3 regions of the Bariatricus sp. HCP28S3_A4 genome follow, and region 2 is predicted to be linked to each of the others. Evidence: predicted binding sites of a transcription regulator. Region 2 holds the regulator's gene; each other region holds the start of a gene.

Region 1 (7,559 bases), on a different contig from region 2:
TTCTCTATATCAGAATTGTAATTCACCTGCCATACAAATGCATCCTCATCCTTCAGCATCCTGCATATTTCTCCATTTTCAAGCTTAAACAAGCCCATCGCCCTTGTTCCATTTTCAACAGCTACTAGATATACTCTATCTGCAAATGGGAAAATATAATTAACGGCAAATAAAGAATCTGTCAACCGGTTCCCGTTCAAACTTCCGCACTTCTTTCGATAAATCTCATCATCGCCTGCTCCATCTTCTCGGTATGTGTAATATACCTCATCCTTTGAATCTAAGTATACAGTCAAAGGATATTGGGAGGTGTAAGGAATCTTCGACTTTTCATCTATCGTCTTCGTCTCAAAATCAGAAATATAATTATAAGTATTCAACTTATTTCCTTCTTCTTTTGTGACGGTAAATGAAAAATAATAAGGTGATTTCTCTTTTTGCTTTTCCAGTTGTTCTTCTTCACTCTTCCCTTTCAGCACCTGCGACTTTGTACATCCAGGCAAAATTACCATACCTAAAATCATAAATAGCAGCATCTTCAAAAAATATCTTTTTTTCATAGTAAATTCCTTTTAATCATTTCTTATTTACAAATGCAGCACCCTGTCCTTAATCTCCTGTGTACGTCCCTGATTCCAGAACTGCGTTCCGATATATCCACAGGTTCTTCTTGCCACAAAGAGCTTATCCTGATTGGTATTACCACAGTTCGGGCATCTCCAGATCAGTTTTCCTGTCTCATCTTCTTCGATCTGGATCTCTCCGTCATATCCGCAGCATTCGCAGAAATCACTCTTGGTATTCAGTTCCGCGTACATAATATTGTCATAAATAAATTTCATAACTGTAAGAACTGCCGGAATGTTATTCTGCATGTTCGGAACTTCCACATAGCTGATTGCCCCGCCCGGTGATAATTTCTGGAAATCGGATTCGAATTTCAGCTTCTGGAATGCATCAATCTGTTCGGTTACATGAACATGGTAGCTGTTCGTAATATAATTCTTATCCGTCACACCCGGAATGATTCCAAACCGGCGCTGCAGGCATTTTGAAAAGCGGTAGGTTGTAGATTCCATCGGTGTTCCGTAAACAGAATAACTGATGTTTTCTGCCTCTTTCCACTCTTTACATTTATCATTCAGTCTCTGCATAACAGCCAGTGCAAATGGCTTCGCCTCCGGATCTGTATGTGATTTGCCGAGCATGCGCACACACATTTCATAAAGTCCTGCATAGCCCAGTGAAATCGTTGAATATCCGTTATAAAGCAGTTTGTCGATCTTCTCTCCCTTTTTCAGTCTGGCCAGTGCTCCATGCTGCCAGAGGATCGGAGCCACGTCTGAAACAGTACCAAGCAGACGTTCATGACGGCAGCGGAGCGCTCTGTGGCAAAGCTCCAGTCTCTCATCCAGGATTTCCCAGAATTTATCCATATCCCCTTCGGAAGAACATGCAACGTCTACAAGATTGATCGTCACAACTCCCTGATTAAATCTTCCGTAGTATTTGTGGCTTCCATCCGGATTGCGCTGAGAATCTTCTACCGTCAGGAAAGAACGGCATCCCATACAGGTGTACACATCGCCCTGCTTCAGTTCTCGCATCTTCTTTGCGGAAATGTAATCCGGAACCATACGTTTTGCGGTACATTTTGCTGCCAGTTCTGTCAGATACCAGTACTTGGATTCTTCTGTGATATTATCCTCATCCAGCACATAGATCAGTTTCGGGAAAGCCGGAGTGATCCAGACACCCTTCTCATTTTTAACTCCCTGCATACGCTGGATCAGTACTTCTTCAATGATCATCGCAAGGTCATCTCTGGTCTGTCCTTCCGGGACCTCATCCAGATACATGAACATAGTCACAAACGGTGCCTGTCCGTTACAGGTCATCAGCGTGATCAGCTGATACTGGATCGTCTGGATTCCGCTCTTCACTTCCTCACGGAGACGACGCTCTGTCACTTTTTTGATGATTCCTTCATCCAGTGATTCACCGGATTCCATTCTCTCCTCAATCACACTCTTACGGATTTTCTGACGGCTCACATCCACAAACGGTGCCAGATGAGACAGTGTAAATGACTGTCCGCCATACTGGTTGCTGGCTACCTGTGCTACGATCTGTGTGGTGACATTACAAGCAGTAAAAAAGCTGTGCGGTTTCTCAATCATCGTTTCGCTGATCACCGTTCCGTTCTGAAGCATATCCTCCAGGTTGATCAGATCACAGTTATGTTCCTTCTGTGCAAAATAATCCATATCATGGAAATGGATGATTCCTTCTTCATGTGCACGTACAATCTCTTCCGGCAAAAGGACACGGCGAGTCAGATCCTTACTTACTTCTCCTGCCATATAATCTCTCTGTGTCGAATTGATGACCGGATTCTTATTCGAATTTTCCTGCTTCACTTCTTCATTCATGTGTTCCAGAAGAGACAGAATTCCATTATCTGTAGTATTGGACTTACGAGTCAGTTCTCTCTTATAACGATAGCGCACGTACTTCTGCGCCACCTCATACCCACGCATCTCCATAATTCCGGTCTCTACCATATCTTGTATATCTTCCACATGAACAGCATGTGTCATCTCTTCTGCCTTCTGAGCAATGGTATCTGCGATCGCCAGAATCTGATGCTGATTCATCTGATGAATCGGTGCAATCTCCTGATTAGCCTTCTCAATCGCATTCACAATCTTAGTCTGATCAAATGATACTTCTTCCCCATTCCTCTTGATAACCCTTGTTTTTACTACTGTATCCATATATTTCTCCTTACCTTTAACCCCTATCAACATCTACCAAATGTTGCGTCACTTTTGCGTTTCTCCACTATATTTGGTGGCTACGTTATCTATCATACACCAATCCATGGCAAAATAAAAGAGCAAATCGCCATATTTTTAAAATTCTTCATTTCCACATTTTTTCAGAAAATTGCAACTCTTATCTTTGAATCAAAAATAATTTCTGCCAATTATATCGGTGTCTACCAACGTACATATACAACTCAAGAACTTCGAAATGAAATACATTATTTTCTGATTATCTTAATTCAGCTTAATGACCAAGCCGATATACTAGTATAGCGAATACAGCAACAAATTGAAAACAAAACGTAATACTCCCCAACCACTACGTTCTAAAACAAAATAATTACAGATTAGCACGTAAACCTCAACTTTCACTCCCATTATTTTTTTACTTCCCGGCACTCTATTTTCAAAGATATTGATTGACAGATATTACAAACTATGGTATAAGAATACAGTATGATTTCACGCAAATCAATTCAATACATAGGGGATTGGTCAAATGGTATGACAGGAGTCTCCAAAACTCTTAGCGGGAGTTCGATTCTCTCATCCCCTGTCAGATAAAGCACTAAATATGTTGCGGTTCAGCGTATTTAGTGCTTTTTTGATACAATGATTATTTTACTTTCTCTTACAAAAAAAGATCATTCACGTACTATCTCATTCGGGTTTGCCGGAATTCCTCTATGTTCCACAGAAGTTGAAAAAACTATAAGGGTTTTAGTTCTTCCAAAGCGTTGCAATTCACCGATAAACTTATCAAGCTCCACGGTGCTTGGAAATAATACTTCCAGCACCATAGAATACTCTCCGGTTACACAGTTGCATTCAACGACATTTAAGCATTCTTTGATATATGGATAAAATACACTTTTCTCTTCCGGAGGAACCTCAAGATTAATCAAAGCTTTGATATGGTAACCCAATGCAATAGGATTTACCTGTGCCTGATCCCCTGTGATATAACCTTCTTTTTCCATTTTTTCGATTCTTGCCGACACTGCAGGTACAGATAAATAAACATTTTCCGCAATCTCTTTAAGTGGAAGCTTGGCATTTTGTTGTAAGATATTTAAAATTGTGTGATCAACAGAATCTAATTCATGATTTTTCATAAGTTTTTGCCTCCAGTCGATTTTAAGTTCTGTAGTGTCTAATCCTTGTTATATCTTGGGAAAAGAAAAAAGATGTACTGCTTTTATAGCAAAGTACATCTTTGTGCAAATATTCGTTAATATTCTGTATGATAACATCCATCAATTATTCTGTCAATAAAGTATTTCCTTCATACTCTTTTTCACGAACACAATTTTTTTATCTAACAAACAAAAAAGCACTTAAATGTTACAAGTTCAACATTATCAGTGCTTTATCTGACAGGGGATGAGAGAATCGAACTCCCGCTAAGAGTTTTGGAGACTCCTGTCATACCATTTGACCAATCCCCTATATTCAATTATTTACCTCAAAAAAGGCTACTTGATATTTATATCATGAACAGACACTTTTGTCAATAATAATTTCCAAATTACCTATTTAGATTTTTATCTAAATAGATGTTGATTTTATGGTTTCTTCATGATATATTCTATTTAGAAATATTTCTAAATGCTTATACCAATTGGAGGTGATCATTTGGCGTTCGCAGATACGTTTAAAGCATTATCTGATCCGGTCCGCCGGGAGATCCTCGTCCTGCTTAAGGACGGCAAAAAGTCCGCCGGCGAGATTGCGGAAAATTTTGATATGACCAATGCTACAATTTCCTATCACTTATCACAACTCAAAAAAGCCGGACTGGTTTTCGAGTCCCGCTACAAGAATTACATTTATTATGAAATCAATGTATCCGTATTTGAAGAAATGATGCTTTGGTTTTCACAATTTGGAGGTGTTTCTGATGAAAAAAAATAAGACTCTGATCCTTACTACACTGCTCTGTCTGCTGCCCATGATTTTCTCCGCTGCAGTTTACACCCGTCTGCCGGAACAGATGGCGATACACTGGGGACCAAATAATGAGCCGAACGGATATGCACCGCGACTTATTGGTGCTTTCGGTCTTCCACTCCTGATGGCTGTTCTCAATATTGTTGTCCATGTAGGCCTGGATCATGACCCACGAAACAACAATTCCGCTCCCGCGATCAAATTACTTGGAAAATGGTGTATTCCTGTGCTTTCTTTAATCATGGTACCGGCATCCCTCCTTATCAATATGGGGCATGAGCTTCCCATCGATAAGATTGCCATGATTATGGTCGGAATTATCTTCACTATTTGCGGCAACTACCTTCCAAAATGCCGCCAGAATTACACCATAGGAATCAAGATTCCATGGACTCTCGCCAGCGAGGAAAACTGGAATAAGACACACCATCTCGCAGGATATCTCTGGATCATCGGAGGAATTCTTATGATATTCTTCGGACTTTTCGGATTTCCGATTCTCACCGTATTGCTCCTGATTCCTCTGGCAGTGGTTCCTATGATCTTTTCTTTTGTTCTTTACAAAAAAGGCGATTAATCTGCAAGAAGAAATACAAGATGAAATCCATCTGGATATCTTACCCGGCAGATGTTATACTTGAGTCATGAAACTAAAAATAAAGGCAGGAATAAAATCATGATTATTTGCGCAAAACATCTCATTACCGGCGATGGCAAGACGGTACTGGAAGATAAAGCCGTTGCTGTTGAAAATGGAACGATCCGAAAAATCGGGCCGAAAGAAGCACTCATCGCGGAATTTCCGGAAAAAGAAGTGAAGGACTATGGCGATGCCACCCTTTTACCGGGGCTTTGCGATATGCACGTGCATCTCGGCTACTGGTTCTCACAGCCGGACAGCTTCAATTACAATGACCAACTGATCACGTTATTTGCTCTGCAGCACGCACAGGCCGCATTTGAGCGCGGTATCACCAGCGTGCGTGATATGACTTCCGCGCGGAAGCTCTGTGCAACCCTGAATCTCGCGGCAGAGAAAGGATTTATCACAATTCCGAGAATCACACATGTCGACAACGGTATGTGCATGACAGGCGGGCACGGATGGGACGATGATATTGCCCAGGTAGACGGGCCATGGGAGATTCGCAAGGAGATCCGCCGTCAGGTTCGTGACGGAGCACAATGGATCAAGATCCTCACCACACATCGCAGCAGTACTCCCGAGTATACGCAGGAAGAGTTAAATGCTGCCGCTGACGAATGTCACAGAAGAGGGATCAAATGTGGAATCCACGCCGGAACACAGCCGGGCATTCAGATGAGCATCGACGCCGGATTTGATACCATCGAACACGGAACCTTTTTAACCTACGAGCAGGTACAGCAGATGGCAGAGAAGGGAATCGCCTGGACTCCAACCATCATGGCCTATACTTATTTATATGAAATCACGAAAAAGAATCTGGAAGAAAATGCAGGCAAACCGGTAAATGATCCGGTCATGCAGAAGGAAATGGCAAACTGGGAATATTTTGAACCTGCCTACAAAGCTTACAGGGATAATTTCAAAAAATTCTATGATACCGGTGTCACGGTTCTTGCCGGAACCGACATGGTCGTTTACGGCTCACCACTACTGCCTCTTCCAAGAGAACTTCAGTATATGGTGGAATACGGAATCACTCCGTTACAGGCCATTCAAACTGCAACTTCGAATCCCGCCAAAGTACTCGGCTTTGAAAACCAGCGCGGCCTCATTAAAGAAGGACTTGACGCAGACCTTCTGGTCGTAAGTGGAGATGCAAGCAAAGATATCACCTGTCTGAACGATGTGAAGTTCGTCACCCTGGGCGGTAAACGTGTTTTTGAAAATGGAATCCGTTATGTAGGGACTGCCAATACATTTATGTAATTCCATTTTTACTGATAAATAAAGAAAGAATGGCGGTGTAATTGAGGATATTTACACCGCCATTCTCCTCTCGTTTTTCTTTTCCCTTCATTTTACGGAAAAATCCCTTTCATTTTTTCCGCAAATACCAGCTTTCTCAATGCTACAATATAAGCCGCCATTCTGAAATTGCAATGACATTCTTCTGTAACATTCAAAATTTCTTGAAAAGATTTTGACATCAGTTTTTCAAGCATTTCATTTACCTGATCTCGTTCCCATGTCAGTTCCTGAATATTCTGAACCCATTCAAAATAAGAGACAATGACTCCTCCGCTGTTTGCAAAGATGTCCGGAATCAAGGTGATTCCCCGTTTTTCCAACACATCATCTGCCCCTTCTGTTGTCGGGCCATTTGCCGCCTCCACAATACAGCCACACTGCAATTTTCCAGCATTTGCTTCTGTAATCTGATTTTCCAGCGCAGCCGGTACCAAAACATCGCATTTACATGTCAGCACCTCTTCATTTGTAATATGTGTAACTCCAGGTGCACCGTAGTCCTTCAGTAATTTCCCACCCTGATTCAAATAGAGTGAAATCGCATCAATGTCCAATCCCTCCTCACAGTAAAGTCCGCCTGATACATCACTGATGGCAATGACTTTTGCTTTCCTGTGATAGAAGATTCTTGCTGCATTGGCACCGACATTTCCCATTCCCTGTATTGCCACAGTCGTTCCTTCCAATGTCTTTCCTTCCAGAGTAAGCAGCAGTTTCGCACTGATAACAACTCCTCTTCCTGTTGCTGAATTTCTTCCTCTTGATCCTCCAAGTTCAACCGGCTTTCCGGTTACAACTCCCGGGCACGGATGTCCTTTTAACTG
Region 2 (7,559 bases):
TGCATATGTAAAACGGGTTGAAACACCAATCGTGTTCACAACCCGTTTTATCTTATCATCATTTATTCCATATCCAGTTCAATCGGACAATGATCTGATCCAAAAACATCAGTCAATATCTTTGCATCCCTAAGCCGCTCTTTCAGGCAATCCGATACACAAAAATAATCAATACGCCATCCTGCATTCTTCTCTCTTGCTTTAAACCGGTAGGACCACCAGGAATAAATTCCCTCCACCTCCGGATAAAAATAACGGAATGTATCTACAAAACCATTCTCAAGAAGTGCTGAAAATTTTGCTCTTTCCTCATCCGTAAAGCCGGCATTTTTCCGGTTTGTCTTCGGATTTTTCAAATCAATCTCCTGATGCGCCACGTTCAAGTCTCCGCAAAACACAACCGGCTTCTTCTCTTCCAGTTTCTTCAGATATGTTAGAAAAGCGTCCTCCCACTCCATTCGATAGGGGAGTCTCGCTAGCTCATTCTGAGAATTCGGCGTGTACACAGTTATAAAATAATAATCCTCAAATTCCAGTGTAATAACACGTCCTTCCTGATCGTGTTTCTCAATTCCAATTCCGTAAGAGACGCTGATCGGCTCTTTTTTCGTAAAAACAGCTGTCCCCGAATACCCTTTGCGCATAGCATAATTCCAATACTGATGATATCCCGGCAGTTCCAACTCCAGCTGTCCTTCCTGCATCTTCGTTTCCTGAAGGCAGAAGATATCCGCATCTGCCTCCTTAAAAAAATCCATGAACCCCTTCTGTACGCATGCACGGATTCCATTCACATTCCAAGAGATAAATTTCATTACTGTCTCCTCTTCCCTTTTTCCTCAGTTTTCCACGCAAATTCTCCCTGAGAATTTTTATTATAAATAACGAGTAATCCTTTCAGAAGGAGCTCATCATCCAGTATAATCTTTTTTCTGCAATGCGGAACGATCTTCTTTGCAAGTCCTCCCGTTGCAATGACCGTTGCAGGCTGCCCGAGTTCCTCTTCCAGTCGTTCAATGATACCGTCCATACATGCGGCATTGGAATAGATCACACCACTTTTCATACACTCCACTGTATTTTTTCCAATGATCCGTTTCGGAGCTTCCAGACTGATTCCACTGAGCTGTGATGCATTTGCAGTCAACGCATTTAATGATGTATAAATTCCGGGGTAGATCATACCCCCGATATAATTCTTATTCGAATCCACAACACAGACCGTGTTCGCCGTTCCAAGATCGAAAATAATCAGCGGCGGCTCATACCCGTCTATTCCGGCAACCGCATCCGCGACGAGGTCACTTCCAAGCTGAGCCGGATTGTCCATCATAATATTGAGTCCTGTTTTTACTCCAGGACCAACGACCAATGTTTTTTTCTTGAGAATCTTTTCTGTTGCTTCTTTAACTACATTTGTTATCTGGGGCACAACGGAACTGACAATAGCGCCTTCCAGCTTCCTTGCATCAATTCCATGAAGATCCAGAACCATCTTGATATCAATCGCATATTCCAGCTCCATCTTCGTCTTGATTGTAGAAAGTCTCTCAATAAAATATGTCTTATTGTTGTCAATACATCCCAGAACAATATTTGTATTTCCAATATCTATTGCAAGAATCATTTTTGTGTATCCCCTTTACTATCTTCCACTCTGTGTCTGAGAAGATGCCGTCAAGCGCATCAATACCTTTCCGATGACAGCGACAAGGACAGCAGCAGCAAGTGCCTCCGGAATTCCCGATGCAGTCACCGTTCCCATAATCAGCCCAAATACCGCCGTAACCGCTACTTCTTTCGCTTCAGCATACTGCTGCGCCAACAGGAAGTAGATACTCCCCATCACCATGATCGTATTTACCATAGATCCAGCAAATCCCGTAATGGCAAGAGCCACATATGTGTTTAATTTGATTTTTCTGAAAAGAATCCAAAGCCATCCTGCCGCAACACCGATCAAAATACGGCATCCGACAGAAATCCAGAGTGCTTTAAGCACTCCTGCCAGATTCGAGGCAAGAAACGGTGAAAACGCAAACGACAGCAGTGTCGGTGCCATTGTATTGCTGATCAGCGAACAAATCCCGAAAACACCGCCCAGAATCGCTCCTGCAAGCGGTCCGAAAAGAATCGCCCCGATAATCACCGGTATATGTACGGTTGTTGCCTTTATAATAGGAAGCTGAATCATACCAAGCGGCGTATTTGCCAACACAATTATGATTGCAGCCATCAGTGCAACACTTACCATCCAACGAGTACCCTTTTTTTCTTTGTTGTTTTTCATTGTTTTCCTCCTGTTATTATTCTCATTTTGAGATACAATACATGATTTGTAACTGTTCAGAGCCAAGCAGATTTGTCAAAAAAGGGCTATGAATGCTTGCATTCGTGAGCACTTTTTTGTACAAATCTATTTGGCGGATACGCCACACTGAGGAAACACGAAGTGTTTTCGAGGTTGGCTCTGAACAGTTACCATGATTTTTATTTATGAATTCATCTGATCCAGAATCATATCCAGAATCCGCGCCGCCGTCTCTTCCTTACTCAGAAGAGGCAGTGCAGTCTCGTTTTCTCTGGTAATCAGAGTCATCCTGTTCGTGTCACCTTGAAAACCGGCTCCGGCATCCCTGAGATTGTTTGCCGCTATCATATCCAGATTTTTCTTTTCCAGTTTTGCTCTGGAATTCTCAACCATGTTCTCTGTTTCCATAGAAAATCCACACAGAAACTGTCCCGGTTTTTTATGTTCTCCAAGGTATTTCAGAATATCATCCGTTTTCTCCAGTTCCAGAACCATCTGCTCACCGGATTTCTTCATTTTTTGATCATTCACATACTTCGGGCGATAATCCGCAACCGCGGCCGCCTTGCAGACAATATCGGCATCTTCAGATTCTCTCCTGACTGCTTCAAACATCTCTTTTGCCGTCGTGACCGGAAGCACGTTCACAAACATCGGCTTTGGAATAGAAGTCGGTCCGCTCACCAGTGTGACATCAGCTCCTCTTGCGGCACAGACTTTCGCCACCGCATATCCCATCTTTCCTGAAGAATGGTTGGTGATATACCGTACCGGGTCAATGGCCTCCTGCGTCGGCCCTGCCGTAACAAGAACCTTCTTCCCAATCATATCCTTTTCCCATGCCAGCTCATGATAAATATATTCATAAAGTTCTTCCGGTTCTGGCATTTTCCCTATTCCACTCGTTCCACATGCAAGATGTCCCTCGGAAGGCTCGATCACTTCATATCCGTATTTTTTCAGGATCGCGAGATTATCCTGCACTACCGGATTCAGATACATCTCCGAATTCATCGCAGGCGCAATGAATTTCGGGCATCGTCGGCAAGCCATCACAGTCGTGGTCAACATATCATCTGCAATTCCGTGAGCCAGTTTCCCGATCACATTCGCAGTCGCCGGGGCAATCATTACCAAATCTGCCACACTGGCGAGTGCGACATGCTCCACGCTGTACTCGAAGTTCCGGTCAAATGTATCGATCAGACACTTATGCTTCGTCAAAGTCTCAAATACAATCGGATTGATGAAATTCGTTGCATTCCTCGTCATGAGTACCTGCACATCATACCCGTTCTTAACCAGCATACTTGCCAGCGACGCTGTCTTATACGCGGCGATTCCGCCCGTCACTCCAAGTACAACTGTCTTCTTTTGCTCCATCAAAGTGTACACTCCTTCGTCTGTTTACTTGTCCGCTTCCAGAACACATTATTCCAGAATTTTCTTCAGTTCCGCCATAAATGTATTTACATCTTTAAACTCTCTGTAAACAGATGCAAATCTGACGTAAGCAACCGCATCCAGTTCTTTCAGATGTCCCATCACGATCTCGCCGATCACACTGCTCGGAATTTCCTTCTCTTCCCGGCTGAAAATATCGGTCTCGATCGTGTCGATCGTCTTCTGGATCTCAGAAGTCGGCACCGGTCTCTTATAGCATGCCCTTAAAACACCGCCTTCAATCTTCGCACGGTCATACTGTTCCCTGGTATTGTCTTTCTTAATGATGATCAGCGGAATCGTCTCCACTTTCTCATACGTTGTAAACCTCTTGCTGCAGGCATCGCAGGAACGTCTTCTCCTGATCGATGTCCCGTCATCAGCCGGTCTTGAATCAATAACTCTGGTATCAATGTTACCACAATATGGACACTTCATCTTCTATCCTCCTGTCTCTTTCTCTCCCCACACACCCCGGAAAACGCTATGGTCCCGTGTGGCGACCTTTTCCTCAATATTAATAGTATAAATGTAGACTATTTTCTTGTCAAACAAAATTCCAGGAAATACTTACAGCCTGCTTTTCAGAATCTGCCATGCCTGTACAATGATTGCCGCATGGTCGCAGGCTATCTGATTTGTATCCATGACTTGGAAGTCTCTTTCCTGCACAATGTCCCCTTTTAAATCCTCTTCTACCACAGCCGTAAGTTCCAGTTCATATGCCTTATTCTCCAATCTGAGGAAATGGCTTCTTTTCCTCCCTCCGTCTTCTACATTTTCCCAGGCGCCGCTTTCACAGTAAATCTCGCACCACAGAGCCGCATCCGCATCATCTCCTGCATGCACCGTCACTTTGGTTTCCTCCACAACAGACATATATGCAGAGGTGATCACACGCGCTCGCGGATCCCGGTTCGCATTTCCATACACCGCGATCTGTTCCATGGGCAGGTCGTCCACACCGGTCTCCTCCATTAACTCCCGTTTTGCCGTATCTCTCAGATTCTCTCTGAGATTAATGAACCCTCCCGGGAGAGCCCACCATCCGATGCACGGATGATTCCCTCTCCTGATCATCAGAACCTTCCATACAGAATCCAGGTTCGGCCCTTTCGATTCCTCTCCCTTATCCGACCAGGAAAATACAACCGCATCCGTTGTCACACAGGGGTTCTTATATTTATATGGATCATATTCTTCCAGAAATTCTTCCAGATCCTGCCCCTTATCATTCTTCTTTCCGTTTCCCCTGAATGGGGCAATGTTCTCCAAAAATGCTGCCATTTTCAATTCCTCTCCTTCTTTTTCTTTTCTTATTTACACGTTTTTAAAAATTTCTCTTCGCAGATTTCTACCAGAATGATATCGGGCCCGATTCTGCAGATACATTCAAACGGAATAATATATTCCGCATCATATCCAAACAGCCCGCACACCTTCCCCGGTCCCGGCACTATGATAGCCTCCACTGTCCCGGAGCACTTATCCAGTATAATATCCGTCACACACCCCAGCCGTCTCCCATTACAGGTGTTGATTACTTCCTTCTCTCTCAGTTCGCAAAACCGGATCCGGTTTTCTTTGTCACATTTTTCTTTCACGGCACACACTCCGAACTCTTCTTATTGCCAGTATATGATGTTTCCCGGCTTCCGGACCTGATTCTTCCATGCTTTTTCTTGAAAACTGCAGATTTCATGCTATGATATAAGTATTAATTATCGGTACACTAGTATTTTACTACACATATACAATTATTTCATCATTTTTACATCAGGAGGACTTTACTATGGAAACCATTCATGTCAGTAAGATACATTTCACCTCCAAACCGGATTGTTCCAAACGCCTGGCGAAAGAAGAAAGGGTCTATGATTTTCTTGACAAACTGCAGATTCCCTATGAAGGTGTCGATCATGATATTGCCAACACCATTGAAGACTGCCGGGAAATCGAGAAGGAACTGCAGATCGGGGTATGCAAGAATTTATTTCTATGCAACCGCCAGAAAACAACTTTCTTTCTTTTGATGATGCCGGGTGACAAGCATTTTGAGACAAAAGTACTCTCACATCAGCTCGGTGTATCCCGCCTTTCCTTCGCGGAATCACGATACATGGAAGAATTTCTGGACATTACTCCGGGCAGCGTCAGCGTTCTCGGACTGATGAACGATGTCGAAGAGCAGGTCGATCTTCTGATTGATGAAGATTTACTGAAAGAAGAATATCTCGGATGCCATCCCTGCATCAACACTTCCAGTCTGAAGCTCCGAACCTCCGATATTCTTCAGAAATTCGTGAAAGCTACGGGACATTCTTATCATATAGTCGCATTATAAGGATTGCAATTTAATAAAAAAGATACTATAATTTTCACATACTCTAATTCAGAAAAACGAGGTATATTATATGAAGAAAAAAGTTGTCGTTGCACTGGGTCATCGTGCTCTCGGAAATACACTTCCGGAACAGAAGGCTGCAGTAAAAAAAGCTGCCGCATCGATTGCTGCTCTTGTTGAAGCAGGATACGATGTTGCAATCACACACAGCAATGCACCACAGGTAGGTATGATTCATACCGCCATGAATGAATTCGGCAAATCCCACGAAGATTTTACCCCTTCTCCGATGTCAGTCTGCTCCGCTATGTCTCAGGGATATATCGGATATGACCTGCAGAACGGCATCCGCGAAGAACTGATGAACCGGGGCATTTACCGCACCGTCAGTACAGTTTTGACTCAGGTCATTGTTGATCCTTATGATGAAGCTTTCTACACGCCAACCAAGGTACTCGGACGTATCATGGATGCAGAAGATGCTGCAATCGAGCGAAAGAAAGGAAATTATGTCGTTGAAGTTCCAGGTCAGGGCTTCCGGCGTGTCGTTGCTTCTCCTAATCCGGTAGAAGTAGTTGAAGCAGATGCCGTAAATGCGCTCCTGGATGCAGGCCAGATCGTAGTTGCCGGCGGCGGCGGTGGCATTCCGGTACTGAAACAGGGACACCATTTAAAAGGTGCCAGTGCTGTCATTGAAAAAGACCTGACTGCCGGACTTCTTGCAGAACAAATCGACGCAGATGAGCTGATCATTCTGACAAGCGTAGAGAAAGTATGCATCAATCGTGGTACCGATAAGGAAACGGAACTTGGCGTGATTTCTCTGGATGACGCAAAGAAATACATGGACGAGGGACATTTCGGTGTCTACAATATGCTTCCGAAATTCCAGGCCTCTGTTTCTTTCATCGAAAAAAGAGAGGGACGACGTGCGATCATCACTTCTATGGAAGCATTGAACGACGCATTAAAAGAACGTACCGGTACTGTGATCAAATAAAACACTCACGTATACATGACATTATAACAGGAGCGCGAAAACGGATTATTCATTTCCGTTTTCGCGCTCCTGTTCTTTTCATCGTTATCTTTTCAACCTATCCCTGCAGCTGAAGCAGCTTCCCTTTCAGCTCATTTTCAAGCCTCTGCATCTCCTGCTCCGCTTCATGACGTTTCTGGCGTCCCTCCTGCTGAATCTTCATCACTTCATCCAGCGTTGAAATCAGAGATTCATTTGTCGCTTTCAGGGTTTCCATATCAACAATTCCACGTTCGGATTCTTTTGCCGTATCAATCGTCGCCATCTTCAATTTCTCAGCGTTCTTTCTGAGAAGCTCATTTGTCATATCCGTCACTTCCCGCTGCGCAGCGGCTGCCTGAGCGGAATGTTCTACTCCAAGTGCGAGCACCATCTGACTCTTCCAAAGCGGAATCGTATTCACGATCGTAGATTGGATTTTC
Region 3 (7,559 bases), on a different contig from region 2:
TTGAAGAATACAAAGAAAAAGTCGGTGATTATGGTTTTGAACTGGTAGAAAAGGGAATCACGAATACATCAGAAATCGCACTGGCAGCAGATGATCTTCTGACAAAAGTAGATTGCATTTCCAATCTGACAGACAATACCGTTGTAAATTCGCTTGCAACTATTCTGGATAAAGCAAACGCAGCGAAGGTTCCGGTATTCGGAAGTGAAATCGAGCAGGTTAAGATCGGTTGTCTTGCAGCAGAAGGTCTGGATTATGTAGCGCTTGGAAAGCAGACTGGTAAGATGGCAGCTAAAGTGCTGAAAGGTGAGGCGGCAGCTTCTGAGATTAACTTTGAGACCATCACGGAAGCAGGACTTTATCTGAATACAAAGGTTGCTGCAGATCTTGGAATTACACTTTCCGATGATCTGGTTTCCGGTGCAGTGGAAGTTTATGACAGTATTGCTGAGTAATATATTAGTATCAAGTAAAACGTTTATTGGATTAGAATTATACGATTTTGAAGAAAAGCGGGGTTTAATGGCATGAGTTTTGCAGTGTCTATTCTGGAGCAGGGGCTGATCTACGGTATCCTTTCTCTGGGAATCTATATCACATATAAAATACTGGATTTTCCGGATTTGACCGTAGATGGAAGTTTTCCTCTCGGAGCGGCGGTGACAGCACTTTTGATTACGAGAGGTGTGAATCCGTACCTGACACTTGTTGCGGCATTTCTGGTTGGAGTGATCGCGGGAATCTGTACGGGACTGATTCATGTGAAATGTAAAGTGCGGGATCTGTTGTCCGGCATTATTATGATGACAGCACTCTGGAGCATCAATCTGAGAGTTGCCGGAACTGCAAATGTGCCGTTATTTTCGCAGAAAACAATTTTTAAAAATGATGTAATTGATAAAGTGGTTCCGGAAGCATTATCAAAATACAGTACTCTGATCATGATTTTGATCATTGCAATATTCTGCAAAATTCTTTTGGATCTTTATATGAAAACTCAGTCAGGTTATCTGCTCCGTGCCGTCGGTGACAACGATAAGCTGGTGACTTCTCTGGCGAAAGATCAGGGAAATGTTAAAATCCTCGGCCTTGCGATTGCAAATGGACTTGTAGCGCTGGCGGGATGTGTGTTTTGTCAGGAGGAGAGAGTGTTCGAAATTTCCAGTGGTACCGGTGCTATGGTCATTGGACTTGCAAGTGTTATTATTGGTACGAGCATTTTCAAGAATCTGACATTTATGAAGACGACAACGGCAGTACTTGTAGGCTCTGTGATCTACAAGGCATGTGTGGCAATTGCGCTGAGAAGCTTTGAACCGCAGGATATGAAACTGATTACGGCAGTATTGTTCCTTGTGATTCTGGTGTTGAGTATGGAGAGAAAGAAGAAGGTGAAGAAGAATGCTGGAGCTTAGAGATATTCATAAGTATTATAATCCGGGAACCGTCAATGAAATGTGTCTTTTTCAGGATTTTAACCTGACGATTCGCGATGGAGAATTTGTTTCGGTGGTAGGAAGCAACGGCTCAGGCAAAACTTCTATGCTGAATATTATCTGCGGAAGTATTCCGGTGGAAGCGGGAAGCATTCTGATCGACGGAAAGGATATTACCAGGGAAAAGGAATATAAAAGAAACCGGAAGATTGGAAGGGTTTATCAGAATCCGGCGATGGGAACCTGCCCGTCCATGACGATTCGTGAAAATATGTCACTGGCGGATAATAAAGGAAAGTTCTTTGGACTGGGAAGAGGAACGAATAAAGCCAGAATCGAGTATTATCGGGAATCTCTGGCGCAGCTTGGCCTTGGACTTGAGGATAAGATGGATGTGAAAGTGGGATCTCTTTCTGGAGGCCAGAGGCAGGCGATGGCACTTTTGATGTCTACCATGACGCCGATCGAATTCCTGATTCTGGATGAGCATACGGCAGCGCTGGATCCGAAGACGGCGGAACTGATCATGGAACTGACGGATAAGATCGTGAAGGAGAAGAAACTGACTACAATTATGGTGACGCATAATCTCAGATATGCGGTGGAGTATGGAAACCGGCTTATTATGATGCACCAGGGTGAGTGCGTGATTGATAAGAGCGGGGAAGAGAAGGCGAAGATGCCGGTGGATGAGATATTGAAGATGTTTAATGAAATAAGTATTGAGTGTGGGAATTAGGGACGCCCGCGCAGATGTTCGGTAGGGATTACTCCGAGGCTGCGCTGCGGTGGAACTAGTGCACAAAACTGTAAGGGTCCGAGATGGTTGACCAATGGGTCGCCCACCTCGGGCCCTAACATTTTTGGCACGGATTTCCACCGCGCTTCGCTTAACCTCCGTAATCCCTACCGAACATCTGCGCGGGCTGGTACTTCCCAAGGACTCTACGTACGGTTGTTTGGGGGACGCGCGTGCGGGGCGAGGGCCCCTGGCGCTGGTGGGATGAGGGAGGGGAGGTTGAGGGAGAGTTTGTTGGGGCGAGGGCCCCTGGTGCTGGTGGGATGAGGGAGGGGATGGTGAGGATAGGAAAGTGAATTTGAGAGAGAAGGCAAAAGAACTGAAGGCAGATATTCCGGTTATTTATCTGGTGTTGTGTGTGATTGTTAAAATCTTTAGATGAACTATTGGAGTGAAGGAGGAAGAAGAGATGAGTATTAAAAATGAACCAAAGATTAAGAATCCTCTTATTGTTGCGATCAGGGAGCAGTTGGAGCACCGGGCGCTTTGGATGTATTTGCTTTGTGATGAGGCGAAGAAGAAAGGGCTGGATTCGAAGGAGTATGCGCCGGATGCGATCCGCAGATGTGGTCTTTATCAGGGAGCAAATCTGCGAAAGAAGGCAGGCGGCAGGGATTCGCTGAAGGGGCTGAAGAAAACGTTGTTTTCGAAGTTTGCACAGTGGGTTTTTGAGATGGATATCAAGCAGTGTACAGATGATCATCTGGATATTGATTTTCATTATTGTCCGCTGGTGAAAGCGTGGCAGAAGCAGGGATGTACGGATGAGGAAATCCGGGTGCTCTGTGATCATGCGATGTGTGGTGACAGGGGAATTGCGGAGAGTTTCGGATGCGAGCTGGATCTGCCCGCGACGATTGCGAATGGGGATGAGGTGTGTAAGATCCGGTTCGTGAGGAGAAAAAAATAGAAGGAAGTCTCATGGTTGCCTGGCACACAGTTGCTCTACGCTTCGTAGGTTGCTGTTTTTTTAAATGGAAGATACAATAAAGCTATGAAAAAACAGCAAAGAGAGGTAAATGTAAATGGGATATGTAATCGGAAAAACAAGAAAAGAACTGAGAGAAAAGAAAAAACTTACGCAGAAGGAGTATGTCCGGTCTGTGGAAATATTATTGCATCCGCAGGATTCGGGTCATTCACCTGCTGTGGAATCGTGCTACCTGAACAGGAGGCCGAGCAGCCGGAATAGGATCATCAGATTATGGTCGAAACTGTGGATAATTTAAAGGATAGGGGGATTTAGAAAAAGCAGATGTTTCGTGTTCATACGTGGAATGTCTGTTTTTTCATGTTACTTTTCACACAGTAGCCAGCATTTACTGCGGGCTACGTGCCAAGAGCGTACATTAACTTTTTCATGTTTATATTTGGAGCAGTAAATACAAGAACATTGACTTAATCCGGGAGAAATGGTAAAATAGAAAAGCAAAATAAAGCACATAATATTGTTTTAAAATAATACAACAAACACAATATATAGTAGAAAGGAGACGATTTATGGATCTGAAGGATGTCAGAGTGATCAAGAAGGACGGAACGAAAGAAGAATTTAATGTACAGAAAGTCGTTGTGGCTGTCAATAAATCTGCCTATCGTGCCCTGATTCAGTTTACGGAGGAAGACATTCAGTTCATCTGCCGGTTTGTGGAAGAGAAGGTCCTTGAGCTGGGAGTGAAGGAGATTCAGATTGCCCAGATGCACAATGTGGTGGAAGGCGCTCTGGAGAAAGTGAATCCGATCGTGGCAAAGAGTTACCGGGATTACCGGAATTATAAGCAGGATTTTGTGCACATGCTGGATGAGGTTTACCGGAAGAGCCAGTCGATCATGTACATCGGGGATAAGGAGAACAGTAATACGGACAGTGCGCTGGTGTCTACGAAGAGAAGTCTGATTTTCAATGAATTGAACAAAGAGCTTTATAAGAAATTTTTCCTGACTGTGGAGGAGCTTCAGGCGATCCGGGAAGGGTATATTTATATTCACGATATGTCAGCGCGCAGGGATACGATGAACTGCTGCCTGTTTGATGTGAAAAATGTTCTGACCGGAGGGTTCGAGATGGGAAATCTGTGGTATAATGAACCCAAGACACTGGACACAGCCTTTGATGTGATCGGAGATATTGTGCTGAGCGCTGCAAGCCAGCAGTACGGAGGATTTACGGTGCCGAGTGTGGATGAGATCCTGGAGCCATATGCCGAGAAGTCACATAAATTACATCTTGAAAAATATCGTTCACTGGGGCTTCCGGAAGAGGCCGCACAGGAAGTAGCGTGGAAGGATCTTGAAAAAGAGATGGAGCAGGGCTTCCAGGGATGGGAATATAAATTCAACTCTGTTTCATCAAGCCGCGGGGACTATCCGTTCATCACCGTGACGAGTGGAACGAATATCAGTAAATATGGAAAGCTGATTACGAAAACTATGCTGGAGGTTCGCAAGAACGGTCAGGGTAAGGCCGGACATAAAAAGCCGGTATTATTCCCGAAACTTGTATTTCTGTATGATGAGAAGCTTCATGGACCGGGAGCTCCGGCGGAGGATCTGTTTGAAGCCGGGATTGAATGTTCGAGAAAAACGATGTATCCTGATTGGCTGAGCCTTACCGGAAAAGGGTATGTTCCAAGTATGTACAAGAAATATGGGAAGATCGTAAGCCCTATGGGATGCAGGGCGTTCCTTTCACCGTGGTATGAAAGAGGCGGAATGAATCCGGCAGATGATGATGACAAACCGGTCTTTGTCGGGCGGTTTAATATCGGGGCAGTCAGTCTGCATCTTCCGATGATCCTTGCAAAATCAAGGCAGGAGAACCGGGATTTCTTTGAAGTGCTGGATTATTATCTGGAATTGATTCGGAAGCTGCATATTCGTACCTATGATTATCTCGGCGAGCTGCGTGCGTCAACCAATCCGCTGGCATACTGTGAGGGTGGATTTTATGGCGGTCATCTGAAACCGCATGATAAGATCAAGCCACTTCTCAAATCGGCGACAGCATCCTTTGGAATCACGGCGCTGAATGAGCTGCAGCAGCTGTATAATAAAAAGTCTCTGGTGGAAGACGGGGAGTTTGCACTGGAAACATTGGAATATATCAATAAAAAGGTGCAGGAGTTCAAGAAAGAGGATGGGCATCTGTATGCGATCTACGGCACTCCGGCAGAAAATCTTTGTGGCGTTCAGGTACAGCAGTTCCGTAAGAAATACGGTATTGTGGAAAATGTTTCGGATCGTGCGTATGTGAGCAACAGTTTCCATTGCCATGTGACCGAAGATATCACTCCGATCCAGAAGCAGGATCTGGAGAATAGATTTTGGGATCTGTGCAACGGTGGAAAGATCCAGTATGTGAAATATCCGATCAATTATAACGTGGAAGCAATCAAGTCATTGGTACGTCGTGCGATGGATATGGGATTTTATGAAGGCGTAAATCTATCGCTTGCATATTGTGATGACTGCGGTCATGAAGAACTTGCGATGGATGTCTGCCCGGTATGCGGAAGTAATAATCTGACCAAGATCGATCGGATGAATGGATATCTTTCTTATTCAAGAGTCAAAGGAGATACGCGTCTGAACGATGCGAAGATGGCGGAAATTGCGGAAAGGAAAAGTATGTAGATGCGTTACCACAATATAACAAAAGATGATATGCTCAACGGGGACGGACTTCGGGTCGTATTGTGGGTGGCAGGCTGCAGTCACTGCTGTAAGGACTGTCACAATCCGGTCACATGGGATCCGAACGGCGGACTTTACTTTGACGAGTCTGCAAAGGCGGAACTGTTTGAAGAATTGAAAAAGGATTATGTGAGCGGTATCACCTTCAGCGGAGGCGATCCGCTTCATATTGCAAATGTAAATGATGTGACAGAACTGTCAAAAGAAATCCGGGAGACATTTCCGGAGAAAACAATCTGGCTGTATACGGGTTCTACGTGGGAAGAGGTACGCCGCATGGAAATCGTGAGGTATCTGGATGTGTTGGTGGACGGTGAATTTGTATTTGCCAAAAAGGATCCGCTTCTTTGTTGGAAAGGAAGCAGTAATCAAAGAGTGATCGATGTACAGAGAACACTGGCGGCAGAAACGGATACAGTGCCGGTTCTGCATTGCCCTGATTATGATGAGAATTAGCAGGTTTGAAACTTGACGGGTATAGGTCGTAATAATGTGAAACAGGAGAAGAGACAGATGAGAAGAATTGCAAAATTTCACAAAGTAAGTGCCGAACAGTTTGCCGAAAGCTGGAAGGACACATTTGGAGAAGATATTTCAGGAGAAGAGATACAGAAACTCTATGAAGAGATCCGCCTTCCAAAGAGAGCAACATCAGGGAGTGCAGGATATGATTTTTATGCACCGGATACGTTTGTTTTGGAACCGGGAAAGACGGTCAAGATTCCTACCGGCATCCGGGTTGAAATGGAAGACGGATGGGTGCTGAAATGCTATCCGAGAAGTGGGCTTGGATTTAAATACAGGCTGCAGCTCAATAATACGGTAGGAATCATTGACAGTGATTATTTTTATTCCGATAATGAAGGGCATATTTTTGCAAAACTGACGAATGATTCCAATGAAGGAAAAACGTTGGAAATAGCGAAGGGAACCGGCTTTATGCAGGGAATCTTCGTGGAGTATGGGATCACGGTGGATGATGACACCGATGAAGTGAGAAACGGTGGATTCGGAAGTACGACGAAGGGTGTTTAAAAGCTTCGGATGCGGAAGGATACCAAAGAATGTTCACGATATTCGTATATAAAAGGATGAGAAAAGGTTAGGGAAAGGACTTGAAAAAATGGATAAGACGAGAGTAAAGATTTTCCGGATGATTATGCTGGCAATGATGGTGGCGATCGGGGTTGTGATTTCTCCGATTCTCAGGATTGAGGGGATGTGTCCGACGGCGCATCTGGTAAATATTGTATGTTCGGTTCTGATGGGACCGTGGTATTCTCTGCTCTGTGCGACACTGATCGGAGTCATCCGTATGATGTTTATGGGAATTCCGCCTCTTGCGCTGACGGGTGCAGTGTTTGGTGCGTTTCTGTCCGGTGTGTTTTATCGGCTTTCCGGAGGGAAAATCATCTGCGCAGTGATTGGAGAGGTATTTGGAACCGGGATCATCGGTTCGATTGTATCTTATCCGGTGATGGCATTTCTGATGGGAAGAGAAGGACTGAACGCATTCTTCTATACGCCCATGTTTCTGGGAGCTACACTGATGGGCGGAACGGTTGCATATTTCTTCCTGAAAACCTTAAGTAAAGCCGGATTGCTTGCAAAATTCCAAATGAGTCTGGGAG

What was found. The regulator NrdR, encoded in region 2, represses ribonucleotide reductase genes. The targets are predictions, from matches to a motif close to CACAANATNTTGTG.
Positions count from the first base shown of each region.
Region 1: nrdD (anaerobic ribonucleoside-triphosphate reductase) is a predicted target of NrdR. The motif match lies at 2,843-2,856, and genes of this name have one in related genera.
Region 3: nrdD (anaerobic ribonucleoside-triphosphate reductase) is a predicted target of NrdR. The motif match lies at 3,707-3,720, and genes of this name have one in related genera.

Region 1 covers NZ_JBQHSE010000042.1:8,847-16,405, reverse strand. Annotated here, with positions in the region: gene ACTNBF_RS15075 (hypothetical protein) at 1-560, opposite strand, end outside; gene nrdD (anaerobic ribonucleoside-triphosphate reductase) at 588-2,777, opposite strand; tRNA gene ACTNBF_RS15065 (tRNA-Trp) at 3,314-3,384, shown strand; gene ACTNBF_RS15060 (Lrp/AsnC family transcriptional regulator) at 3,473-3,943, opposite strand; tRNA gene ACTNBF_RS15055 (tRNA-Trp) at 4,206-4,276, opposite strand; gene ACTNBF_RS15050 (autorepressor SdpR family transcription factor) at 4,464-4,742, shown strand; gene ACTNBF_RS15045 (SdpI family protein) at 4,729-5,355, shown strand; gene ACTNBF_RS15040 (amidohydrolase family protein) at 5,455-6,693, shown strand; gene ACTNBF_RS15035 (Glu/Leu/Phe/Val family dehydrogenase) at 6,786-7,559, opposite strand, start outside.
Region 2 covers NZ_JBQHSE010000007.1:105,726-113,284, forward strand. Annotated here, with positions in the region: gene xth (exodeoxyribonuclease III) at 63-815, opposite strand; gene ACTNBF_RS05640 (type III pantothenate kinase) at 815-1,627, opposite strand; gene ACTNBF_RS05645 (ECF transporter S component) at 1,646-2,290, opposite strand; gene coaBC (bifunctional phosphopantothenoylcysteine decarboxylase/phosphopantothenate--cysteine ligase CoaBC) at 2,495-3,694, opposite strand; gene nrdR (transcriptional regulator NrdR) at 3,743-4,192, opposite strand; gene ACTNBF_RS05660 (NUDIX domain-containing protein) at 4,325-5,041, opposite strand; gene ACTNBF_RS05665 (PRC-barrel domain-containing protein) at 5,071-5,328, opposite strand; gene ACTNBF_RS05670 (prolyl-tRNA synthetase associated domain-containing protein) at 5,547-6,098, shown strand; gene arcC (carbamate kinase) at 6,169-7,098, shown strand; gene ACTNBF_RS05680 (toxic anion resistance protein) at 7,196-7,559, opposite strand, start outside.
Region 3 covers NZ_JBQHSE010000001.1:69,052-76,610, reverse strand. Annotated here, with positions in the region: gene ACTNBF_RS00370 (ABC transporter substrate-binding protein) at 1-455, shown strand, start outside; gene ACTNBF_RS00365 (ABC transporter permease) at 528-1,415, shown strand; gene ACTNBF_RS00360 (ABC transporter ATP-binding protein) at 1,402-2,175, shown strand; gene ACTNBF_RS00355 (L-2-amino-thiazoline-4-carboxylic acid hydrolase) at 2,645-3,145, shown strand; gene ACTNBF_RS00350 (hypothetical protein) at 3,230-3,427, shown strand; gene nrdD (anaerobic ribonucleoside-triphosphate reductase) at 3,736-5,868, shown strand; gene nrdG (anaerobic ribonucleoside-triphosphate reductase activating protein) at 5,869-6,384, shown strand; gene ACTNBF_RS00335 (dUTP diphosphatase) at 6,442-6,963, shown strand; gene thiW (energy coupling factor transporter S component ThiW) at 7,052-7,559, shown strand, end outside.